DNA from 4 places in the Cronobacter muytjensii ATCC 51329 genome. Region 3 is predicted to be linked to each of the others. Evidence: predicted binding sites of a transcription regulator. Region 3 holds the regulator's gene; each other region holds the start of a gene.
What was found. Region 3 encodes PurR, which represses purine synthesis genes. Its sites were predicted from a motif close to CANGCAAACGTTTGCNTG; they were not measured.

Region 1 (5,822 bases), 1.2 Mb from region 3:
TTTCGTTGCGGTGGAAACCCGCGGCGACTACACGGCGGGCACCACGGTTGTGGATATCGAAGGCCGGTTAAACCGGCCCGCTAATGCGCAGGTGGCGCTCGGAATCGACGTCGCCGCGTTTCGCGAATGGGTGGCGCAGACACTGGCGCTGGCGCCTTAGCTCACGGCCTCGCAGACAGTTTTTCCGTCAGATAGTCAATGAGCACCCGGATTTTGGCGGGCATATGACGTCCCGCCGACCACAGTAGCCAGAGCCTGCCTGAATAGCTGCTGATAAACTCCCATGCCGGCAGCACCTGTACAATCTCGCCTGCCGCCAGTGCATCGCTTGCGGTAAAGCGCGGCAGGCTGCCGATACCGAGATGGCGCTTCACCGCGTCGAGGCGCACGCCGGTATGGTTGGCCGCGTAGCGCCCGCGCGTCTGGACCACCACGCTTTTTCCGTCGCGGCGAAATTTCCAGCGAGCGTCCGCCGCCGTCTCGCCAAGGCTGATGCAGCTGTGCTGACGTAATTCCTGCGGATGCTCCGGCGTGCCGTGGCGCGCCAGGTACGCCGGGGTAGCGCACAGCAGGTGCTCTATCGGCATCAGCGGCTTGCCATACAAGCCGGGAGAGGGCGAGTCGGTGATACGCAGCGCCAGATCCACTTCATCATCAATCAAATCCATATAGCGGTCTTCGAGACGCAGGCAGATATCAACTTCCTGATAGCGCGCCAGAAATTCTTCCATCAGCGGGTGGATCACGAAACGGCCTACGGCTTTCGGCACGCCGAGCGTGACCCGACCCTGCGGTGCCTGCGAGGCGGTGCCGCCGAGCGCCATGACATCGCGGGCGTTGTCCATCATGCTGGCGGCGCGCTGAAACACGCCGCAGCCTGCCTCGCTCAGGCGCAGCTTGCGGGTGGTGCGCACCAGCAGCTTGCAGCCCAGCTCACGCTCAAGACGTGAAACGCTGCGGCTGACGGAAGAGGGCGTGCTGCCAAGCTTTCGCGCGGCGGCGGAGAAGCTGCCGCTCTCCACCACCTGGACGAAAACGGCGATATCGGGCAGTAGAGCTAAATTCATATTTGTGCGCCTGATGCAAAGGTTCGTTGTCGCCGCGCAGGATTATCGCAGCGGCAATAATAAATATACTGTGTGATGAACCGGGAGGACAACGATGACACAACGAGACTACTACCTGAGTGACGCCTTAACGGGCGAGGCGACGGTGCTGCGCTGCGAGCAAAACGCGCAGGGCGACTATGAAGTGGAGCTGGACAGGACGCTGTTTCACCCGCAGGGCGGCGGGCAGCCCGCCGATAGCGGCACGATCAACGGCGCGCCGGTGCTGCGCGTAGAGAGCCGCGGCGACACGGTCATTCATCTGCTGGCGCAGCCGCTGGCAAACGGCCCCGCCACGCTTGTGGTGGACGAACCGCTGCGCACACGCCATACCCGTTGGCACTCCGCCGGGCATCTGATTGGGTACGCGGGCGAGCGGCTTGGCTGGCGTCCGGTCAAGGCGCACCACTGGCCCGGCGAAGGCAAAATCACCTTTGCCCCGGATACGGCCACCGACGCGCCCGGGAGCGCGGCGTTTACGGCGGTTATTACGGAATGGGTTGCGGCCAATCTGCCGCGCAAGGTGGATTTCGTCGACGGGCGGCGTCAGGTGCGTTTCGGCGAGCTGCCGGTCTATGGCTGCGGCGGCACGCATGTCGCCTCGCTGTCGCAGGTGGGCGAGGTCACGCTCACCAGTATTAAAGTGAAAAAGGGGCAACTGCTGGTGGCGTACCAGCTTGCGGATTAACCCTCGCGGCAGGCGCAAACGCCTGCCGTCTCTACTGTATAACCTTAATAACATAATGGTTACTACAGCTTTTACTGATATCCCCGCCGTTTTGTCATAATTTTCTAATTATCCCGGTTTTCCGCTGGCGGCCTGCGGTCAGGCTGGTTAACCTGAGAGCGATTTCTAAGCAATCTGAAGAGTATAAATATGCATGATGCACAGGTCCGCGTCGCGATCGCGGGGGCGGGTGGCCGTATGGGACGGCAATTAATCCAGGCGGCAATTTCAATGGAAGGCGTGGCGCTGGGCGCGGCGCTTGAGCGCGACGGCTCGACGCTGCTGGGCGCGGATGCCGGCGAGCTGGCAGGCGCTGGCGCGACCGGCGTTATTATTCAGAGCCGCCTTGAGGCAGTAAAAGATGACTTCGATGTGTTTATCGATTTCACGCGCCCGGAGGGCACGCTCGCCCATCTGGCGTTCTGCCGCGCGCAGGGTAAAGGCATGGTCATCGGCACCACCGGCTTTGACGACGCCGGTAAAGCCGCGATTCGTGATGCCGCGACGGCTATCCCGGTGGTTTTCGCCGCCAACTTCAGCGTGGGCGTTAATGTCATGCTTAAACTGCTTGAAAAAGCAGCGCAGGTGATGGGCGATTACACCGATATCGAAATTATTGAAGCGCATCACCGTCATAAAGTCGACGCGCCTTCGGGCACGGCGCTGGCAATGGGCGAGGCGATTGCCGGCGCGCTGAATAAAGATCTGAAAAGCTGCGCGGTATACGCTCGCGAAGGCCACACTGGCGAGCGAGAGCCCGGCACCATTGGGTTCGCCACGGTACGCGCGGGCGATATCGTGGGTGAGCACACCGCCATGTTTGCTGATATCGGCGAGCGCATCGAAATTACCCATAAAGCGTCCAGCCGTATGACATTTGCAAACGGCGCGGTGAGATCGGCATTGTGGGTAAAATCCCGTAAAAATGGCTTTTATGATATGCGTGATGTGCTTAATCTTAATGATTTGTAATTATTATTACCCATCGTGATGTGGTTATTACAATCGTAACTTTTTGATTGGAAGGGCAATAAATTATTGCCCTTTTTTATTTTGCTGTTTTTGGCGTTCTTAACGATTTTAAGGTTAAAGTGCTCTTAAAAACTAACTTTATGAGTGTTTTTTCGTTATCAGGTTGTGAATTTTGACCGTTTGGTCCACTTTAAAAGCTGTGTTATGCTTCCGCTTTATTTTTCTTGTCCAGCAACCGTTTTCCGCGCTTCGTTTTCTGTGTTTTTTGCCTCTCATTCTCGCTGTTTTCATTAAAGGCGCCAAAATAACAATAAAAAGTGCGTTTTCAGGTAGACTTCCCCCTGGGTTATCTCTAGAATGCCGCCGTTTGCCAAAAATTCGCTGTTCAGGCGTTTTTGCATTGATTTAGCCACACCGGTTGAATTAATATGCAAATAAATTGACTGTTTATTCCCTGGAGGACGTTTTGATTAAGTCAGCGCTGTTGGTTCTGGAAGACGGAACCCAATTCTACGGTCGGGCCATCGGGGCAACAGGTACGGCAGTAGGGGAAGTCGTTTTCAATACTTCTATGACCGGTTATCAAGAAATCCTCACTGATCCTTCCTACTCCCGCCAGATTGTCACTCTTACTTATCCCCATATTGGTAATGTCGGTACTAACGACGCCGACGCTGAGTCCTCCCAGGTACATGCTCAGGGCCTCGTGATCCGCGATTTGCCGCTGATTGCCAGCAACTACCGCAACACCGAGGATCTCTCTTCTTACCTGAAGCGCCATAACATCGTGGCGATTGCCGATATCGATACTCGTAAGCTGACGCGTCTGCTGCGTGAGAAAGGCGCCCAGAACGGCTGCATCATCGCAGGGGATAATGTCGATGCCGCGCTGGCGCTTGAAAAAGCGAAAGCCTTCCCGGGCCTCAACGGCATGGATCTGGCGAAAGAAGTGACCACTAAAGAAGCCTGGAGCTGGACCCAGGGCAGCTGGACGCTTAAAGGCGAGCTGCCGGAAGCGAAGAAAGAAGAAGAACTGCCTTACCATGTGGTGGCTTACGACTACGGCGTGAAGCGCAACATTCTGCGTATGCTGGTGGACCGCGGCTGCCGCCTGACGGTCGTCCCGGCGCAGACACCGGCGGAAGACGTGCTGAAAATGAACCCGGACGGCATCTTCCTCTCAAATGGTCCCGGCGACCCGGCGCCATGCGATTACGCCATCGACGCCATTAAAAAATTCCTCGACACCGACGTGCCGGTCTTCGGCATCTGCCTTGGCCATCAGTTGCTGGCGCTGGCGAGCGGCGCGAAAACCGTGAAGATGAAGTTCGGCCACCACGGCGGCAACCACCCGGTTAAAGATCTCGACAACAACTGCGTGATGATCACCGCCCAGAACCACGGCTTTGCGGTTGACGAAGCCTCAATGCCCGCCACGCTGCGCGTGACTCACAAATCCCTGTTCGATAATACGTTGCAGGGCATTCACCGCACCGATAAACCGGCGTTCAGCTTCCAGGGGCACCCGGAGGCGAGCCCGGGGCCGCATGATGCCGCGCCGCTGTTTGACCATTTCATTGATTTAATTAAGCAGTATCGTCAAGACGCTAAGTAATCAGGAGACAGAGAGAAAATGCCAAAACGTACAGACATTAAAAGCATCCTGATTCTTGGCGCCGGTCCGATTGTTATCGGCCAGGCGTGCGAATTCGACTACTCCGGCGCCCAGGCGTGTAAAGCGCTGCGTGAAGAGGGCTACCGCGTCATTCTGGTGAACTCCAACCCCGCGACCATCATGACCGACCCGGAGATGGCGGATGCGACTTATATTGAGCCGATCCACTGGGAAGTGGTGCGTAAAATCATCGAAAAAGAGCGTCCGGATGCGGTGCTGCCGACCATGGGCGGCCAGACGGCGCTGAACTGCGCGCTGGAACTGGAGCGTCAGGGCGTACTGGAAGAGTTTGGCGTCACCATGATTGGCGCCACTGCCGACGCGATTGATAAAGCCGAAGACCGCCGCCGCTTCGACGTGGCGATGAAGAAAATCGGCCTTGAAACCGCGCGCTCCGGCATTGCCCATAATATGGACGAAGCGCTGGCTGTCGCGGCGGATGTCGGTTATCCGTGCATCATTCGCCCGTCCTTTACGATGGGCGGCACCGGCGGCGGCATCGCGTATAACCGCGAGGAATTCGAAGAAATTTGCGCCCGCGGCCTCGACCTTTCCCCGACCAAAGAGCTGCTGATTGACGAATCGCTGATCGGCTGGAAAGAGTACGAGATGGAAGTGGTGCGTGATAAAAATGACAACTGCATCATCGTCTGCTCTATCGAAAACTTCGACGCCATGGGCATCCATACCGGCGACTCCATCACCGTGGCCCCGGCCCAGACGCTGACCGACAAGGAATATCAGATCATGCGTAACGCCTCGATGGCGGTACTGCGTGAAATCGGCGTCGAAACCGGCGGCTCTAACGTGCAGTTTGCGGTGAACCCGAAAAATGGTCGTCTGATTGTTATTGAAATGAACCCCCGCGTGTCGCGCTCCTCAGCACTGGCCTCAAAAGCGACCGGTTTCCCGATTGCCAAAGTGGCGGCGAAACTGGCGGTGGGCTATACCCTCGACGAGCTGATGAACGACATCACCGGTGGCCGTACCCCGGCCTCCTTCGAGCCGTCTATCGACTACGTTGTCACCAAAATTCCGCGCTTTAACTTTGAGAAATTTGCGGGCGCTAACGACCGTCTGACCACCCAGATGAAGTCGGTCGGTGAGGTCATGGCGATTGGCCGCACTCAGCAGGAGTCGATGCAGAAAGCGCTGCGCGGTCTGGAAGTAGGCGCGACCGGTTTTGACCCGAAAGTGAGCCTGGATGACCCGGAAGCGCTGACCAAAATCCGTCGTGAGCTGAAAGACGCGGGCGCCGAGCGTATCTGGTACATCGCTGACGCTTTCCGCGCGGGCCTGTCCGTTGACGGCGTTTTCAACCTGACCAACATCGACCGCTGGT
Region 2 (5,822 bases), 1.3 Mb from region 3:
GGTGAACTCGTCGCGCACGCGGTCGTTAAAGAGAATGGATTTCGCCCAGCCCTCGCCCGCGCCCAGCACGTCGCCGTAAGAGAAGCCGCCGCACGCCACCAGCGTATGGAAATCGCCGAGGCCGCGACGACCGGCGAGCAGATCGCTCATATGCACGTCGATGGCTTCGAAGCCCGCACGGTGAAATGCCGCCGCCATCTCCACGTGGGAGTTCACGCCCTGCTCGCGCAGCACCGCCACTTTCGGGCGCGCGCCGGTCGCGATAAACGGCGCCGCGATATCTTCTTTAATGTCGAAAGTCAGTTTGACGTTCAGGCCCGGATCGCTGTCATTGGCTTTCGCCTGATGCTCCTGATCGGCGCACTCCGGGTTATCGCGCAGGCGCTGCATCTGCCAGGTGGTTTCCGCCCACCACATGCGAAGCTGGGTGCGGCTTTCGCTGTACACCAGGTTATCACCCGCAGTCAGGGTGAAACGATCCCCCGCCACCGCCTTGCCGAGGTAGTGCGTACACTCGCCCAGACCGTGATCTTTCAGCACGCGCTCTACCTGCTCGCGCTCGGCGGCGGCAATCTGGATAACCGCGCCGAGCTCTTCGTTAAAGAGGGCTGCCAGCGCGTCGTCGCCCAGCGCCGCGATATCCGCTTCAATGCCGCAGTGGCCCGCGAACGCCATCTCAGCGAGCGTCACCAGCAGGCCGCCGTCGGAGCGGTCGTGGTAGGCCAGCAGTTTACGCTGCGCCACCAGCGCCTGAATGGCGTCATAGAAGCATTTCAGCTGACCGGCGTCGCGCACGTCGGCTGGCGTATCGCCAAGCTGACGATAAACCTGCGCGAGCGCCGTCGCGCCCAGCGCGTGGTGGCCGTTGCCAAGATCGATAAACAGCAGCGCGTTATCTTCGGTGGTCAGTTCCGGCGTCACGGTGCGGCGCACGTCTTCCACGCGGGCGAACGCCGAGATGACCAGCGACAGCGGCGAGGTCATCTCGCGCTGCTCGCCATTCTGCTGCCAGCGGGTTTTCATCGACATCGAATCTTTGCCGACCGGAATGGTCAGGCCCAGCTGCGGACAAAGCTCTTCGCCGACCGCTTTCACCGCCTCGTAGAGACCGGCGTCTTCGCCCGGGTGCCCTGCCGCCGCCATCCAGTTAGCGGAAAGTTTCAGGCGTTTGATATCACCGATCTGCGTCGCCGCGATGTTAGTGAGCGCTTCACCCACCGCCAGGCGAGCGGAGGCGGCGAAGTCCAGCAGCGCCACCGGCGCACGTTCGCCCATTGCCATCGCTTCACCGTAGTAGCTGTCGAGGCTTGCGGTGGTCACCGCGCAGTTGGCCACCGGCACCTGCCACGGGCCGACCATCTGATCGCGCGCCACCATGCCGGTCACGGTGCGATCGCCAATCGTCACAAGGAAGGTTTTTTCGGCAACGGTCGGCAGGTGCAATACACGTTTAACCGCGTCGGCAAGCGTAATGCCGGTGCGGTCAAACGGCTGACCCGCCGCCTGCAGGCGGGTGACATCGCGCGTCATTTTCGGCGTTTTGCCGAGCAGTACGTCGAGCGGCATATCCACCGGCTGGTTGTCGAAGTGGCTGTCGTTGAGCGTCAGATGCAGCTCTTCGGTCGCCTCGCCAATGACGGCGTAAGGCGCGCGCTCGCGGCGGCAAAGTTCGTCGAACAGCGCCAGTTGCTCCGGAGCCACAGCCAGGACGTAACGCTCCTGGGACTCGTTACACCAGACTTCCAGCGGGCTCATGCCCGGCTCGTCGCTTAAAATATCGCGCAGTTCAAAGCGCCCGCCGCGGCCGCCGTCACTCACCAGCTCCGGCATGGCGTTAGAAAGACCGCCCGCGCCGACGTCATGAATAAAGAGGATCGGGTTGGCCTCGCCCAGCTGCCAGCAGCGGTCGATGACCTCCTGACAGCGGCGCTCCATTTCCGGGTTATCGCGCTGTACCGAGGCGAAATCGAGATCGGCGTCGGACTGGCCGGACGCCATAGAGGACGCCGCGCCGCCGCCGAGGCCGATATTCATTGCCGGGCCGCCAAGCACAATCAGCTTAGCCCCTGGCGGAATGTCACCTTTCTGCACGTGGTCGGCGCGGATGTTGCCGATGCCGCCCGCGAGCATAATCGGCTTGTGATAGCCGCGCAGCTCTTCGCCGTTGTGGCTCGCCACTTTCTCTTCATAAGTACGGAAATAGCCGTTCAGCGCCGGGCGGCCAAATTCGTTGTTGAACGCCGCGCCGCCAAGCGGGCCGTCGGTCATAATGTCGAGCGCGGTGACGATGCGATCCGGCTTGCCGAAATCCTCTTCCCACGGCTGTTCAAAGCCCGGGATACGCAGGTTCGAGACGGAAAAACCCACCAGGCCCGCTTTCGGCTTCGCGCCGCGCCCCGTCGCGCCTTCGTCGCGGATTTCGCCGCCGGAGCCCGTCGCGGCGCCCGGCCACGGCGAAATGGCGGTGGGGTGGTTATGCGTTTCCACTTTCATCAGGATGTGCGCCGGCTCCTGATGGAAGGCGTAGCGGCCCGCCTCATGGTCGGCGTAGAAACGCCCCACCGAGGAGCCTTCCATGACCGCCGCATTGTCTTTATAGGCGGAGAGCACGAAGTTCGGCGTCTTCTCGAACGTGTTTTTGATCATCTTAAACAGCGATTTCGGCTGTTTTTCGCCGTCGATAACCCAGTCGGCGTTGAAAATTTTGTGGCGGCAGTGTTCGGAGTTGGCCTGCGCGAACATATAGAGCTCGATGTCATTCGGGTTGCGCCCCAGGCGGGTGAACGCGTCGTGCAGGTAGTCGATTTCATCTTCCGCCAGCGCCAGCCCCAGACGTACGTTGGCGTCGGCCAGCGCATGACGGCCCTGTCCCAGCAGATCCACGCTCTGCACCGGCGCGGGCTCATGATGCGAAAACAGTTGCGCCGCCTCTTCCAGCGCGCCGAAGACGCTCTCCATCATGCGGTCGTGCAGCACCGCCGCTATCTGCTGCCAGGCGTCATCGCCCGCCGTCGCGTCGGCGTCAATGTAGTACGCCACGCCGCGCTCCAGGCGTTTAATCTGACTGAGCCCGCAGTTGTGGGCGATATCTGTCGCTTTAGAGGACCAGGGAGAGATGGTGCCGGGACGCGGCGTGACCAGCAGCAGGCGTCCGGACGGAGCATGGCCCGCAAGGCTCGGCCCATATTTCAGCAGGCGCTCAAGGCGCGCGTGCTCTTCGGCATTCAGCGGTGCGGCGAGGTCAGCAAAATGAACATACTCGGCATAAATGGTTTTCACCGGGAGGTGAGCGTCTTTGAAACGAGCCAGCAGTTTGTTAATACGAAATGCCGACAGAGCGGGCGAACCACGCAGAATTTCCATCATCAAGTCTCTCGTCTTCGAAGCGCCGGAGGGCACCTCAGTGGGCGCAAGGGGGAAAACGGGCGTCATTATAGAGAATCCGGCGCGCTGACGAAACCGTTTGCGTAGAAATAAAATCCCACCGTCGCGTTAACGTTTGGTGTGACCAATTCCTCTAATTAGTTGCCAAGTGTCGCTTTGTTGCGCAAAATGCCGCTCCATGCCATTCAAACGAAACGGTTTATTAACGATTGTTCGCTGAGCCTCACGGCAACGCAGAGAATTAACTAATTGAAAAAATTAAAGCTTAATTATCTGCTCATCGGCGTCGTTACCCTGCTGCTGGCAGTGGCCTTATGGCCGGCCATTCCCTGGTCCGGCAAAGCCGATAACCGTATCGCCGCTATTCAGGCGCGGGGGGTTTTGCGCGTCAGCACTATCGCCACGCCGCTGACCATGTATCGCGTCAATGAGACGATCTCCGGGCTCGATTATGAGCTCAGCCAGGCGTTTGCCGACTATCTGGGCGTCAAGCTCGAAGTCACCGTGCGCCAGAATATCAACCAGCTGTTTGATGACCTCGACAATAACACGGCCGATCTGCTCGCCGCAGGCCTGGTCTATAACGAAGAGCGCAGCCAGCACTATCAGGCTGGCCCCATTTATTACTCGGTGTCGCAGCAGATGGTTTACCGCGTCGGCAGCCTGCGCCCGCGCAGCCTCGCCAGTATCAAAGACGATCAGCTAACCATCGCGCCCGGTCATGTCGCGCTAAGCGAGCTGCAACACCTGAAGGAGACTCGCTACCCGGATTTAAGCTGGCGGGTCGATCCTAAGCTCAGCAGTAACGAGCTGATGTTGCAGGTGGCGCAGGGGCAACTGGATTACACCATTGCCGACTCGGTGGCTATCGGCCTGTTTCAGCGCGTCCACCCGCAACTGGCGGTGGCGCTGGATCTGAGCGACGAACAGCCGGTGACCTGGTTTAGCCGCCGCAGCGGCGATAACTCGCTTTCCGCCGCCCTGCTCGACTTTTTTAACCAGATTAACGAAGACGGTACGCTGGCGCGCCTTGAAGAAAAATACCTCGGCCACGGCAATGATTTCGATTATGTCGATACCCGCAGCTTCCTGCGCGCCGTCGATAATGTGCTGCCGGAGCTCCAGCCGCTGTTTGAAAAATACGCCACTGACATCGACTGGCGCTTGCTGGCGGCGATTTCGTATCAGGAATCCCACTGGGACAGCCAGGCCACCTCGCCGACCGGCGTGCGCGGGCTGATGATGCTGACCCGCAATACGGCGCAAAGCCTGGGCCTGACCGACAGGCTCGACGCCGAACAGAGCATCAGCGGCGGCGCGCGTTATCTGAAAGATATGATGAGCAAAGTACCGGAAAGCGTGCCGGAAGAGGAGCGGATCTGGTTTGCGCTGGCGGCGTACAATATGGGCTACGCGCATATGCTGGACGCCCGCGTGTTAACGGCGAAGCAGAAAGGCAACCCGGACAGCTGGGCGGATGTGAAGCAGCGGCTGCCGCTCCTGAGCCAGCGGCCTTATTACAGCAAACTGACCTATGGCTACGCGCGCGGCCATGAAGCTTACGCGTATGTGGAAAATATCCGGAAATACCAGATAAGCCTGGTGGGGTATTTGCTGGAGAAAGAAAAACAGGCGGTGGCCTCGGCTCAGCCTAAGCTTGTGCAGCGCTACCCGACGGGCATCACGCCGCAGGGTCTGTTCCCGTCGCCCTTTTCGTCGCTTCCTTTAGGGCCTTTTTCTCAAGCCGGCGCTGTCGGAAAAACGCACTCAGCATCGCCGAACACTCTGGCGCCATTATCCCCTCGATAACCTGCACCTGATGGTTCATGCCGGGGTGGCCTGTGATATCCATCAGCGAGCCGACCGCGCCGGTTTTGGCGTCGCGCGCGCCGAACACCAGCGTGCCGATGCGCCCGTGCACCATCGCGCCTGCGCACATCACGCAGGGTTCAAGCGTGACATAGAGCGTGGTTTCCAGCAGGCGATAGTTTTGCAGCACCAGCCCGCCCTGGCGCAGCGCCATGATCTCCGCATGGGCAGTGGGATCGTGACGGCCAATCGGACGGTTCCAGCCTTCGCCTATCACCTGATTATTGTGCACCAGCACCGCCCCTACCGGCACCTCGCCCTCATCCCAGGCGCGCTGCGCCAGCGTCAGCGCGTGGCGCATCCAGTATTCATGGGTGAGTTCAGTCTGTGACACGGTGTTCTCCGGGAGTATAAGGCGGGCGGCATTATACACACCGTTTATGGGTTGCGAAACGCGCGCCTTATTCGAGCTGTTGAAGCTGCCCCTGGGGCGTCACGCGCCAGCGGTGCTGGCAGAAGTAAAGCAGCGGGTTGTCCTGCTTGCTGTCGCTGTAGCCGCTGTAGAGGCGCAGCGGCGTGCCTATCTGTCGCTCCAGTTGCGCCACTTTTTCATGGCCGAGGCAGCGCAG
Region 3 (5,822 bases):
GGCCCGGCTGAGCAGTTCAGCTGCAATGCGATACCAGTGGTTATCCGGTATGTTGACTTCTTCCAGACACGATGAACTCATAGCTTCTCCATCACTGATGTGACCAGAACCTTAAAACAGCGTAGTCGCAATTTTCGGTATGTGAGAAATATCACGGAAAGGTCCGCGAGCCTGATATCCGACGTAGAACAGAGGAAGGGAGATGCCCCTTGCCAGAATAGTCATTCCAGAAAAAACGGGAGCCAGCGGCTCCCGTTACTACATAATATTTATGGTATTTATCGTAGAGCCGCGAATCAGTATAGGCCTCGCATTACGATGATTCAACCATTGACAGTTAGCACGCTAATAACAAAAACGTCATATTATCGCCCGCCTGATTACCGCACGCTGACCTGACGCCCGCGAAGCCGCCAGCCAAGACCCGCCAGCAAGACTGTCGCCAGCATCACGCTGGTGGTGGAAAGCAGCGGTGTTGCGACCAGCCACGAAACCACCAGACTCGCCACAAAGCACAGCCCCAATTGCAAAGTATTCTGCAGCGCGGCGGCGCGTCCGGTCGCCTGCGGGAAGGGCAGCAGCGCGGCGGCCACGACAATAGGGTAAATCGCGCCGTTCGCCATCGCCATCAGGCAGAAGGGAATAAGCAGCGTCGTCAGCGTCACCGCATCGCTTAAGCCTACAAGCCAGGTGGCGATCACGCTTAGCGCATAGCCCACCAGCAGCCACGGCAGCAGCTTCTCGCCGTGCCATTTTTGCAGCGCGCTGCGACAGCCGTAGCCGCCGATAAGAAAGGCGATAGTCTGCGGTACATAGCTTAAGCCTATCACCGCCGGGCTGTAGCCCATCGCGTGCAGGATAAACGGCGAACCGGTCAGCCAGGCGAAAAAGCTGGCGGAGCAGGCGGCGTAGATCAGCACATTGCCGCTATAGGCGGGCGAGCGCAGCAGCATGGCGAAGCTCAGCGGCTCGCCGTCGTGGTTGCCTTGCGGCGCGCCTGCGGGCAGACGCAGCGCCGGGATCATCAGCAGCAGCGTAATGGCGAACAGTACCACGAAAATCGCCTGCCAGTCGAAATGGTTCAGGATCCAGCTGCCAAGCAGCGGCGCCAGTGCCGGGGAGAGCCCCACCAGCGGCATAATGGTGGCGAAAATACGCCGCGCCTGCTGGGCCGGGTAGCGGTCCGTCACCAACGCCTGCCAGCTTACCGCAGCCGCACAAACGCCGACTGCCTGAATAAAGCGCAGCGCCAGCAGCGCGCCTGCGCTCTCTACCCAGACGGTGCCAAGGCAGCCTGTCGCGAAAATCCCGAGCCCCGCCAGCAAGACCGGGCGACGGCCGAAACGGTCAGAGAGCGGCCCCCAGGCTAGCTGCGCGAGCGCAAAGCCCGCGAGGAACAGACTCAGGGAGGCGCTGATAGCGGACGGCGCTGTATGGAGATCCGCTTCAATTGCCGCGAACGCCGGCAGATACATATCGGTGGCGAGAAACCCGAGCACGCTCAGCCCGGCCAGCCAGCAAAGAAAGCCTTTTGTAGGTCGCATAATTTTTGCTCACTTCGTAATACGCGAAAGAGCCCGGAGTGTACGGAGTGCAAACCGGCTTGTGAAACGTTAATATTTGCCGTTTCCATTCAAAATTTTTGCAGGCAGAAAATGTGGTCTGAGTATTCACTCGAAGTGGTAGACGCGGTGGCGCGCAACGGCAGCTTCAGCGCGGCGGCGGCGGAACTCCATCGCGTGCCTTCTGCCGTCAGCTATACCGTGCGCCAGCTTGAAGAGTGGCTGGCGGTCTCTTTGTTTGAACGTCGCCATCGTGACGTGGTGCTGACGCCCGCTGGCGCCTGGTTTCTGCGGGAAGGGCGTTCTGTTATCAAAAAAATGATGATCACCCGTCAGCAGTGCCAGCAGATTGCTAACGGCTGGCGCGGGCAGCTCTCCATCGCGGTCGATAATATCGTGCGCCCCGAACGCACGCGTCGGCTGGTGCTTGATTTCTACCGCCACTTTTCCGATGTCGAATTGCTGGTGTCGCAGGAGGTGTTTAACGGCGTCTGGGACGCGCTGGCGGACGGACGCGTGGAAGTCGCCATCGGCGCCACCCAGGCGGTGCCGGTGGGCGGCGGGCGCTTCGCGTTTCGTGATATGGGCATGTTGAGCTGGCGCTGCGTGGTGGCGAGCCATCATCCGCTGGCGCAGCACGCGGGCGCGCTCAGCGATGACAGTCTGCGCGATTACCCGTCGCTGGTGCTGGAAGACACCTCGCGCTCGCTGCCCAAACGCATCACCTGGCTGCTTGATAACCAGCATCGCGTGGTGGTGCCGGACTGGCACTGCGCCGCCGACGCGCTGAGCGAGGGACTGTGTATCGGCATGGTGCCGACGCATTTCGCAAAACCCTGGCTGGACCGCGGCCAGTGGCGGGCGTTGACGCTGGAAAACCCGTTCCCGGACGCCGCCTGCTGCCTGACGTGGCGGCAAAGTGACGCCTCGCCCGCGCTGCGCTGGCTGCTGGATTACCTGGGGGACAGTGAAACGCTGAACAAGGAGTGGCTGCGGGAGCCAGACTGAGCGGGCTCCCGGCAGGGATTAACGGCGATAGTCGCGGAACGGACCGTCCGCCACCGAGCGGCGTTCGATAAGGCGCGGGTGCACCTCGATAGTCTGGGACTCTTCGCGTTTATTAATGATGCGATCAAGCAGCATATTAAACGCGGTCTGACCCAGCGTTTCCTTCGGTTGATGGATGGTGGTCAGCGCCGGGCTGAAAAAGCGGGCGTTGCGCACGTTATCGTAGCCGATGATGGAAATATCCTGCGGCACGCGCAGGCCCATCTCGTCGGCGGCGCAAATCGCGCCCATCGCCATGATATCGCCGCCGCAGAACACAGCGGTAGGACGCTGCGGCTGGGAGAGGATCTGCTGCATCGCGCGATAGCCCGATTCCGGCTCGAAATCGCCCTGCACAATCCAGTTTTCCGGCACTTTAATCATCGCTTCTTCCAGCGCCTTCATAAAGCCGGAGAAACGCCCGACGCCGGTATTACGCTCAAGCTGGCCGGGAATCACCCCGATATCGCGATGGCCGCGCTCAATGAGATAGCGCCCCGCGAGGTATCCGCCCTGGAAGGCGTTATCGATAACCGAGTCGGTGAAATCCGCTCTGGCTTCACCCCAGTCCATCACGACCATCGGGATATGACGGTACTCCTCGAGCGTGGCGAGCAGCGGCTCGGGGTATTCCGAGCACATCACCAGCAGGCCATCGACGCGCTTTTGCGCCATCATTGACAGATAAGCGCGCTGCTTTTCCAGATTGTTATGGGCGTTGCCGAGGATCAGCGTATAGCCTTTCGCGAAGCAGCTGTTCTCAACGGCTTCGATGATTTCCGCAAAATAGGGCGCTTCGCTGCTGGTGGAGAGCAGGCCGATGGATTTGGTGTGGTTCACCTTCAGGCTGCGCGCCACGGCGCTCGGCGAATAATGTAATTCTTTAATTGCCGCCCACACCGCGTTGCGCGTCTCTTCCGCCACAAAACGGGTTTTGTTAATTACATGTGAGACTGTTGTAGTAGAAACGTTTGCTCGCTTCGCGACGTCTTTAATTGTTGCCATTAATCATCACTCCAGACCCCTCGCTGAGCCCTGTAAAATCACGGGTTAATCGTTTGCCTGTACACACCCCTGTGTGCCACGAGGGGACGTGCGGCATGCCGGGAAACGCGACATTTATCGTGAGGAGGGGTCGATGGCCGGTACCGAATAAAGTAGCGACGAATTTTGGCTTATCTTTATCGAAAGGGGAAGAGGGAAAACGCATATCTGGTTAAATGTCGCAGGATTTTTCGGCGCGTTTATGCAAAAATGCGCTCTACCTGTTTTTTATGGGGTCTTTAAGGAGAAAACCATGAGTACCGATCTGAAATTTTCGCTGGTCACCACTTTTATTGTACTGGGTTTAATTGTGGCGGGCGCGTTTACCGCCATTCTGCATTAAGGGTGTCGCGGGGGAGCGCGCCTGTTCTCCCGTCTTCTTTTTACAATTCCTGCGTTTAACCCGTTTTCTTTCGTTACCGCCTTTCTTTTTCACCTTATTCCCTTATGATTCGCTGATAACACTATTTGCGAGTTCATTAACACCTTCGCAATAATATTTTGCTGTTTTTGTTACTTATCTTTTCGACCTGAAAATGCCATTCTTCCTGCATCCTGCTGTAACGCCGTGAATTCCCGGCGCTGTTGTACAATTTCTGGAGCAATTAATGAAAGTCAATTTCCCTTTACTGGCACTGGCCATTGGTGCTTTTGGCATTGGCACGACCGAGTTTTCCCCGATGGGGCTGCTGCCGGTGATCGCCCACGGCGTTAACGTCTCGATCCCCGCAGCCGGTATGCTGATTAGCGCCTACGCGGTTGGGGTCATGGTCGGCGCGCCGCTGATGACGCTACTGCTGTCGCATCGCGCCCGGCGCAGCGCCCTGATTTTCCTGATGGCGATTTTCACGGCAGGCAATGTGCTGTCGGCGCTGGCGCCGGATTACATGACGCTGATGGCCTCGCGTATTCTCACCAGCCTCAACCACGGCGCGTTCTTTGGGCTTGGCTCCGTGGTGGCCGCAAGCGTGGTGCCTAAGCATAAGCAGGCGAGCGCCGTCGCGACGATGTTTATGGGGCTTACCATCGCCAATATCGGCGGGGTGCCTGCGGCGACCTGGCTTGGCGAAACCATCGGCTGGCGCATGTCGTTCCTCGCCACGGCAGGGCTGGGTCTGATAGCGATGGCGAGCCTCTGGTTCTCACTGCCGAAAGGCGGCAGCGGCGAGCGCCCGGATGTGAAAAGCGAACTGGCGGTGCTGATGCGCCCGCAGGTGGTGAGCGCGTTGCTGACCACAGTGCTCGGCGCGGGCGCGATGTTCACGCTCTATACCTATATCGCCCCGGTGCTGCATCATATTACTGACGCCACTCCGGCGTTTGTTACCGCGATGCTGGTACTGATTGGCGTTGGTTTTTCCATTGGCAACTATCTCGGCGGCCGTCTGGCGGACCGCTCGGTAAGCGCCACGCTGAAGGGCTTTCTGCTGCTGCTTATCGTCATCATGGCGGCTATTCCGTGGCTTGCGAAAACCGAGATCGGCGCGGCGGTCAGCATGGTGGTGTGGGGCGCGGCGACGTTCGCAGTGGTGCCGCCGCTGCAGATGCGCGTGATGCGCGTCGCCAGCGAAGCGCCTGGCCTGTCGTCATCGGTGAATATCGGCGCGTTTAACCTCGGCAACGCGCTTGGCGCGGCGGCGGGCGGCGCGGTTATCCATGCGGGCTTCGGCTACAGCGTGGTGCCGGTCATGGGCGCGCTGATTGCCGCCCTCGGTCTGCTGCTGGTGGTGCTCTCAGGACGTCGCGAAACGCAAACGGCCTGTCGCGCGGAATAAAGCGTATAACGAAAAAAACGGAGAAGGGCGACCTTCTCCGTTTTTTTGATAGCGAGCGCCGATTTAACGGATCGTGCGCGGTGTCATGACCCGGCGCGCGCCGACATAGTGGCGCTGCCAGTAATCTTCGCTGAGCGAGGTTATCTGAATTTCCTGTCCGCTACGCGGCGACTGGATAAACTTGCCGTTGCCGACATAGACGCCGACGTGATCGGCGGTGCCGCGACCCTGGGTGCGGAAGAAAACCAGATCGCCACTTTCCAGCTCGCCACGATTTACCGGTGCGGCATCGCGCAGGTGATACATTTCATTGGCGGTGCGCGGAATGCGGAATTTCACCAAATCCTTATACGCATACCAGACCAGGCCGCTGCAGTCGAAACCGGTACGCGGC
Region 4 (5,822 bases), 400 kb from region 3:
CCAGCGCCACGCGCTGCTTCTGGCCGCCCGACAGCGCAGCAGGCCAGTCGCCTGCGCGGTCGGCCAGCCCCACTTCGTCCAGCACCTGGCGCGCCGCAGGCTGCCAGTCGCCCTTCAGCCCCAGCCCGACATTGTCGAGCACTTTTTTCCACGGCAGCAGGCGCGCATCCTGAAACATCATTCGGGTGTCGTCCTGGGCTTCGCAAAGCGGCGCGTTGCCCGCGCGAAGCGCCCCGGCACTGGGCGTTTCGAGCCCGGCGAGCAGACGCAACAGCGTGCTCTTGCCGCCGCCGCTGCGCCCGACCACCGCCACAAACTGCCCGGCGGGAATATGGAGGTCCAGCCCGTTAAGAATGGTTTTTGCGCCGTAGCGTTTGGTTACGCCTTCCAGCAGCAGCGGGGTACCCTGGTTAAGTCGTGCGGTCGTCATGCGTTCGCCTCCTTAAGCTGATAAGCGGGGTGCCAGCGCAGCCAGATACGTTCCAGCGCACGGGCGCTGAGATCCGCAAGCTTGCCGAGCAGGGCGTAGAGAATAATGGCCACCACCACGACGTCGGTTTGCAAAAATTCACGCGCGTTCATCGCGAGATAGCCGATGCCGGAGTTCGCCGAAATGGTTTCCGCCACGATAAGCGTCAGCCACATCAGCCCGAGCGCGAAGCGCACGCCGACCATCATCGAGGGCAGAGCGCCTGGCAAAATCACCTGCCGGAACAGGCTGAATCCGGAAAGCCCGTAGCTGCGCGCCATCTCCAGCAGTCCGCTGTCGATATTGCGAATGCCATACCAGGTGTTGATGTAAATCGGAAACAGCGTGCCGAGCGCCACCAGGAAAATTTTGGCGCTCTCGTCGATGCCGAACCACAAAATCACCAGTGGGATCAGCGCCAGATGCGGCACGTTGCGCAGCATCTGGATGGAGCTGTCGAGCAGCCGTTCGCCCCAGCGCGACAGCCCGCTGATAAGCCCAAGCGTCAGGCCAATCAGCCCGCCGATGGAAAATCCCACCAGCGCGCGCCAGCTGCTGATCGCCAGATGCTGCCAGAGCTCGCCGCTGGCGGTCAGCCGCCAGAAGGTCTCTGCCACGTTTTCCGGTGACGGCAGAATGCGCGTGGAGAGCCAGCCTGCCTGAGAGGCGAACTGCCAGACGACGAGCACCCCCACGGGCAGCGCCCACGGCGCGGCGCGCTGGAGCCATTTTTGCGAAGCGCTTGCCATGCGGCCTCCTTAACTCTGCGCCACCCGGCGCGGAATAAACTCATTCGCCACCGCCTCGCCCTGCGCGGTCAGCGCGCGCGGTTGCGGCACGTCAGGAATAGCGACATCCAGGTGCGGGAACAGCAGCTCGCCCACCCGATACGCCTCTTCCAGATGCGGGTAACCGGAAAGAATAAAGCTGTCGATACCGAGCGCCGCATATTCATTAATCCGCGCCGCGACCGTCGGGCCGTCGCCCACCAGCGCTGTGCCCGCGCCGCCGCGGACCAGACCTACGCCTGCCCACAGATTGGGGCTGATTTCCAGCCGGTCGCGACGCCCGCCGTGCAGCGCGGCCATCCGCTGCTGGCCGACGGAATCCTGACGCGCGAACGCCGCCTGCGCTTTGGCGATCGTCTCGTCGTCGAGATGGGCGATCAACCGGTCGGCGGCCTGCCAGGCTTCTTCCGTAGTTTCGCGGACAATAACATGCAGGCGAATGCCAAAGCGCACCGTGCGCCCGTGGGCCGCGGCTTTGGCGCGTACCTGGGCGATTTTCTCTTTTACCTGTTCCGGCGGCTCGCCCCAGGTCAGGTAGAGATCGACCTGTTCGGCGGCCAGATCCTGCGCTACGTCCGACGATCCGCCAAAATAGAGCGGCGGGCGCGGTTGTTGCACCGGCGGGAACAGCAGTTGCGCGCCGCGCACCTTGATATGCTTGCCGTCAAAATCGACTTTTTCGCCTTCCAGCAGACGGCGCCAGACGCGGGTAAATTCCGCTGATGCCTCGTAACGGGCGGTGTGATCGAGGAAAACGCCATCGCCCGCCAGCTCCTGTGGGTCGCTACCGGTCACCAGGTTAAACAGCGCGCGGCCGTTCGAAAGCCGGTCGAGCGTTGCCGCCTGGCGCGCTGCTACGGTCGGCGACACCACTGACGGGCGCAACGCCACCAGAAATTTGAGCCGCTGGGTTACCGGGATCATGGACGCGGCGACCAGCCAGGCGTCCTCGCACGAGCGCCCGGTCGGGATCAGCACGCCGGTAAATCCGAGGCGGTCGGCGGCCTGCGCGATTTGTTGCAGATAACCGTGATCGACCGGGCGGGCGCCTGCGTCGCTGCCGAGATAGTGGCCGTCGCCGTGGGTCGGTAAAAACCAGAACAGATTCAGACTCATGATTTCTCTCCTTCGGTTGCGCCGGTCCAGATGCGGCTGCGGATATCGACTTTTTTCGGTACCAGATGATTGTCATAAAACAGATCCGCAGTGTGTTGCTGGCGCGCGGCGGTCTCTTCGTTGACGGGCGTGATGCGGGTCGGCGGGCGGTGATCGAAATAGCGCTCAATCACCGGCACGGGCAGGCCGATGCTCTGCGCAAACAGCTTCACGCTCTCTGCGCGCTGGCTGCGGGTGAGTGCGTCCGCCTCGCTGAAGCTGTCCAGCACGCCGGACAGGAACGCGCCATATTTCTGCGCGTACGGGCGGGAGGCGAGATAGAACGAGCCGGTGAGGTCAAGATCGGTGCCGTTGGTCAGCACCCGCACGCCGCCCTGAATCAGCGCCGCGGAGTAGTACGGGTCCCAGATGGCCCAGGCGTCGACGTTGCCCTGCGTGAAGGCGGCGCGCGCATCCGCGGGCGTCAGATAGACCGGCTGGATATCCTGAAAGCTCAGTCCGGCTTTTTGCAGCGCGCGCAGCAGCAGGTTGTGGGAGCTGGAGCCTTTCTGGAAGGCGACCTTATGGCCTTTTAAGTCGGCGACACTTTTAATCGTACTGTTTTCAGCCACCAGCAGTACTTCGGCTTTCGGTTTTGGCGGCTCGCTGCCGATATACACCAGATCCGCGCCGGCTGCCTGCGCGAATATCGGCGGAATATCGCCAGTACTGCCGAGATCGATACTGCCCACATTCAACGCCTCCAGCAGTTGCGGGCCCGCCGGGAATTCAACCCAGTTGATTTTGGTATGCGGATAACGTTTTTCCAGCAGCTGATGGCTTTTCGCCAGCACCATGCTCACGGAGCCTTTCTGATACCCGATGCGTAGCGCCTCGGGCTGCGGCGCGGCGGCGCTGGCGCCTGCGGCGAAGAGCGTGAAGCTTACTACCAGCAGCGGCGCGGCGTGACGGCGCAAAAGATTAAGCATGTAACGTTCTCCTTGTGAAGTGCGGCGCAGAGGGCGCCTGATGACGGCGCGTCAGCGCCTGCCAGAAAGTGTCCAGCGCCTCGTCAAGACGCGTTTGCAGCAGCGGCGAAAAGCGCGGCTGGTGATGGTAATCGAGCACCTGGCTGTCGTCGGCGAAGACGCCGTGCAGGATCTCCTGCGCTTTGAGGGCGTTCAGCACCGGCTTAAGGGCGTAGTCGAGCGCCAGCAGATGGCCGACCGAACCGCCTGTCGCGACGGGCAGCACCACTTTTTTCTCAAGCGCCCGTTCGGGCAGGAGATCGAGCAGCGTTTTCAGCGCGCCGGAAAAGGACGCTTTATAAATGGGGGTAGCGATAATCACGCCGTCCGCCTGCTGTAGCTGTTCAATAAGCGTGAGCAGCGCGGGGCTGTCGAAACGGGCGTAAAGGAGATCGTCGGCGGCGAAATTCTGGATATGCCAGTGGCAGACCTCAACATCAAGCCGGGTCAGTTCGCCTGCGAGATAAGAGAGCAGGGCGCTGGAGCGTGACGGAAAACGTGGACTTCCCGCCAGAGTAATAACCCGCATACCACCTCCTTATAACAAAAAGTAAGTTTTCAGTTAACATTAATAACAATATGAGAGGATAGTGGCAGAGGGGCGCGCGGCGAGAAACTAAAAATTTCGGCGATACTTTGCCGAAAAACGCATAATCAGCGCGGCGGGAAGAAAACGTTTGCCTGTGCCGGTCTTTTTTGCCGCAGGTCAATTCCCTTTGTGAAGCGGATCGCAGATAATAGCGCCCCGGTTTGCATACCGGGAATCCAGGAGAGTTCATGTACTACCCCTTCGTTCGAAAAGCCCTGTTTCAGCTCGACCCCGAGCGCGCTCACGAATTTACCTTCCAGCAAATGCGCCGTATTACGGGCACGCCTCTTGAGGCGCTGATGCGCCAGAACGTGCCGGCGAAACCGGTCACCTGTATGGGGCTGACGTTTAAAAACCCGCTGGGGCTTGCCGCAGGCCTTGATAAAAACGGCGAGTGCATCGATGTGCTCGGCGCGCTGGGTTTCGGCTCGGTCGAAATCGGCACCGTAACGCCGCGTCCGCAGCCGGGCAACGACAAGCCGCGTATCTTCCGTCTGGTGGAGGCGGAGGGGCTGATTAACCGCATGGGCTTTAATAATCTCGGCGTGGATAACCTGGTGGAGAATGTTAAAAGAGCGCACTTTGACGGCGTGCTCGGCATTAATATCGGCAAAAATAAAGACACGCCGGTGGAGCAGGGGAAAGATGACTATCTGATCTGCATGGAAAAGGTGTTTCCTTATGCGGGTTACATCGCCATTAATATCTCTTCACCGAATACCCCCGGTCTGCGTTCGCTGCAATATGGCGATGCGCTGGACGATCTGCTCGGCGCGATTAAAGCGCAGCAGCAGCAGCTTTCGCAAAAGCATCATAAATATGTGCCGGTTGCAGTAAAGATCGCGCCGGATCTTTCCATTGAAGAATTGATCCAGGTCGCCGGCAGCCTGGTACGTCATAATATTGACGGGGTAATAGCCACCAATACCACGCTCGATCGTACTCTCGTGCAGGGCATGAAACATTGCGATGAAACCGGCGGATTAAGCGGGCGTCCTCTGCAATTAAAAAGCACAGAAATCATCCGCCTGTTAAATCAGGAGCTGCAAGGACGCCTGCCCATTATCGGCGTCGGCGGGATTGATTCTGTTATCGCCGCGCGTGAAAAAATGGCGGCTGGCGCTTCGCTTATTCAGATCTATTCCGGTTTTATTTTTAAAGGCCCGCCGCTCGTCAAAGAAATTGTGACCCACCTTTAAGCATTTCCTTATCCAGGACGACCAGGGCTTTATTTTCAGCCCTGGTTGTTTTATATTCCGCGGTTGTTGCTAATTTAAACGTCATAGTCTTAGATTAATGAGGGAATAAACGAAGCGGCAAAATAAAGGAAATATTTTTAGTTTCAGAGCGGTAGGGGGATGACAATGCGTATAAAGCCGGACGACAACTGGCGCTGGTATTATGATAATGAGCACGACCGGATGATGCTCGATCTGGCCAACGGCATGCTGTTTCGCTCGCGTTTCGCCCGCAAAATGCTCACACCCGACGCGTTCGATCCTTCCGGATTCTGCGTCGATGACGCCGCGCTCTGGTTTTCCTTCGATGAAAAATGCCGTGAATTGCCTCTCGCCGCTGAGCAGCGCGCCGAACTGGTGCTGAACGCGCTGGTCGCCATCCGTTTCCTCAAACCCCAGATGCCGAAAAGCTGGCACTTTTTAGCGCATGACGAAGAGTGGCTGCCTGGCTGTGGCGATGCGGCCTGCGTATGGCTGAGCGACAGCGGTGAGGCGGTGAGCCTGCTGGTGGTGGAGCCGGGCGATAACGCCACGCTCTGCCTGCTGGCGCAGCCAGTGTTGACGATCGCAGGCCGCGCAATGCAGTTAGGGGATGCGATTAAAATCATGAACGAC

Region 1: carA (glutamine-hydrolyzing carbamoyl-phosphate synthase small subunit) is a predicted target of PurR. The motif match lies at 3,034-3,051, and genes of this name have one in related genera.
Region 2: purL (phosphoribosylformylglycinamidine synthase) is a predicted target of PurR. The motif match lies at 3,453-3,470, and genes of this name have one in related genera.
Region 4: pyrD (quinone-dependent dihydroorotate dehydrogenase) is a predicted target of PurR. The motif match lies at 4,047-4,064, and genes of this name have one in related genera.

What each region holds. Positions count from the first base shown of each region.
Region 1 covers NZ_CP012268.1:3,308,133-3,313,954, reverse strand. The annotation lists gene rihC (ribonucleoside hydrolase RihC) at 1-160, shown strand, start outside; gene AFK63_RS15210 (LysR family transcriptional regulator) at 162-1,067, opposite strand; gene AFK63_RS15205 (alanyl-tRNA editing protein) at 1,162-1,794, shown strand; gene dapB (4-hydroxy-tetrahydrodipicolinate reductase) at 1,984-2,805, shown strand; gene carA (glutamine-hydrolyzing carbamoyl-phosphate synthase small subunit) at 3,272-4,420, shown strand; gene carB (carbamoyl-phosphate synthase large subunit) at 4,439-5,822, shown strand, end outside.
Region 2 covers NZ_CP012268.1:721,073-726,894, reverse strand. The annotation lists gene purL (phosphoribosylformylglycinamidine synthase) at 1-3,366, opposite strand, end outside; gene mltF (membrane-bound lytic murein transglycosylase MltF) at 3,634-5,193, shown strand; partial or broken gene tadA (tRNA adenosine(34) deaminase TadA) at 5,153-5,554, opposite strand; gene yfhb (phosphatidylglycerophosphatase C) at 5,655-5,822, opposite strand, start outside.
Region 3 covers NZ_CP012268.1:2,059,237-2,065,058, reverse strand. The annotation lists gene cfa (cyclopropane fatty acyl phospholipid synthase) at 1-81, opposite strand, end outside; gene punC (purine nucleoside transporter PunC) at 381-1,544, opposite strand; gene punR (DNA-binding transcriptional activator PunR) at 1,656-2,570, shown strand; gene purR (HTH-type transcriptional repressor PurR) at 2,589-3,614, opposite strand; gene cydH (cytochrome bd-I oxidase subunit CydH) at 3,907-3,996, shown strand; gene AFK63_RS09565 (MFS transporter) at 4,262-5,428, shown strand; gene AFK63_RS09560 (C40 family peptidase) at 5,492-5,822, opposite strand, start outside.
Region 4 covers NZ_CP012268.1:2,459,006-2,464,827, reverse strand. The annotation lists gene ssuB (aliphatic sulfonates ABC transporter ATP-binding protein) at 1-430, opposite strand, end outside; gene ssuC (aliphatic sulfonate ABC transporter permease SsuC) at 427-1,218, opposite strand; gene ssuD (FMNH2-dependent alkanesulfonate monooxygenase) at 1,228-2,373, opposite strand; gene AFK63_RS11475 (sulfonate ABC transporter substrate-binding protein) at 2,370-3,341, opposite strand; gene ssuE (NADPH-dependent FMN reductase) at 3,334-3,909, opposite strand; gene pyrD (quinone-dependent dihydroorotate dehydrogenase) at 4,158-5,168, shown strand; gene zapC (cell division protein ZapC) at 5,334-5,822, shown strand, end outside.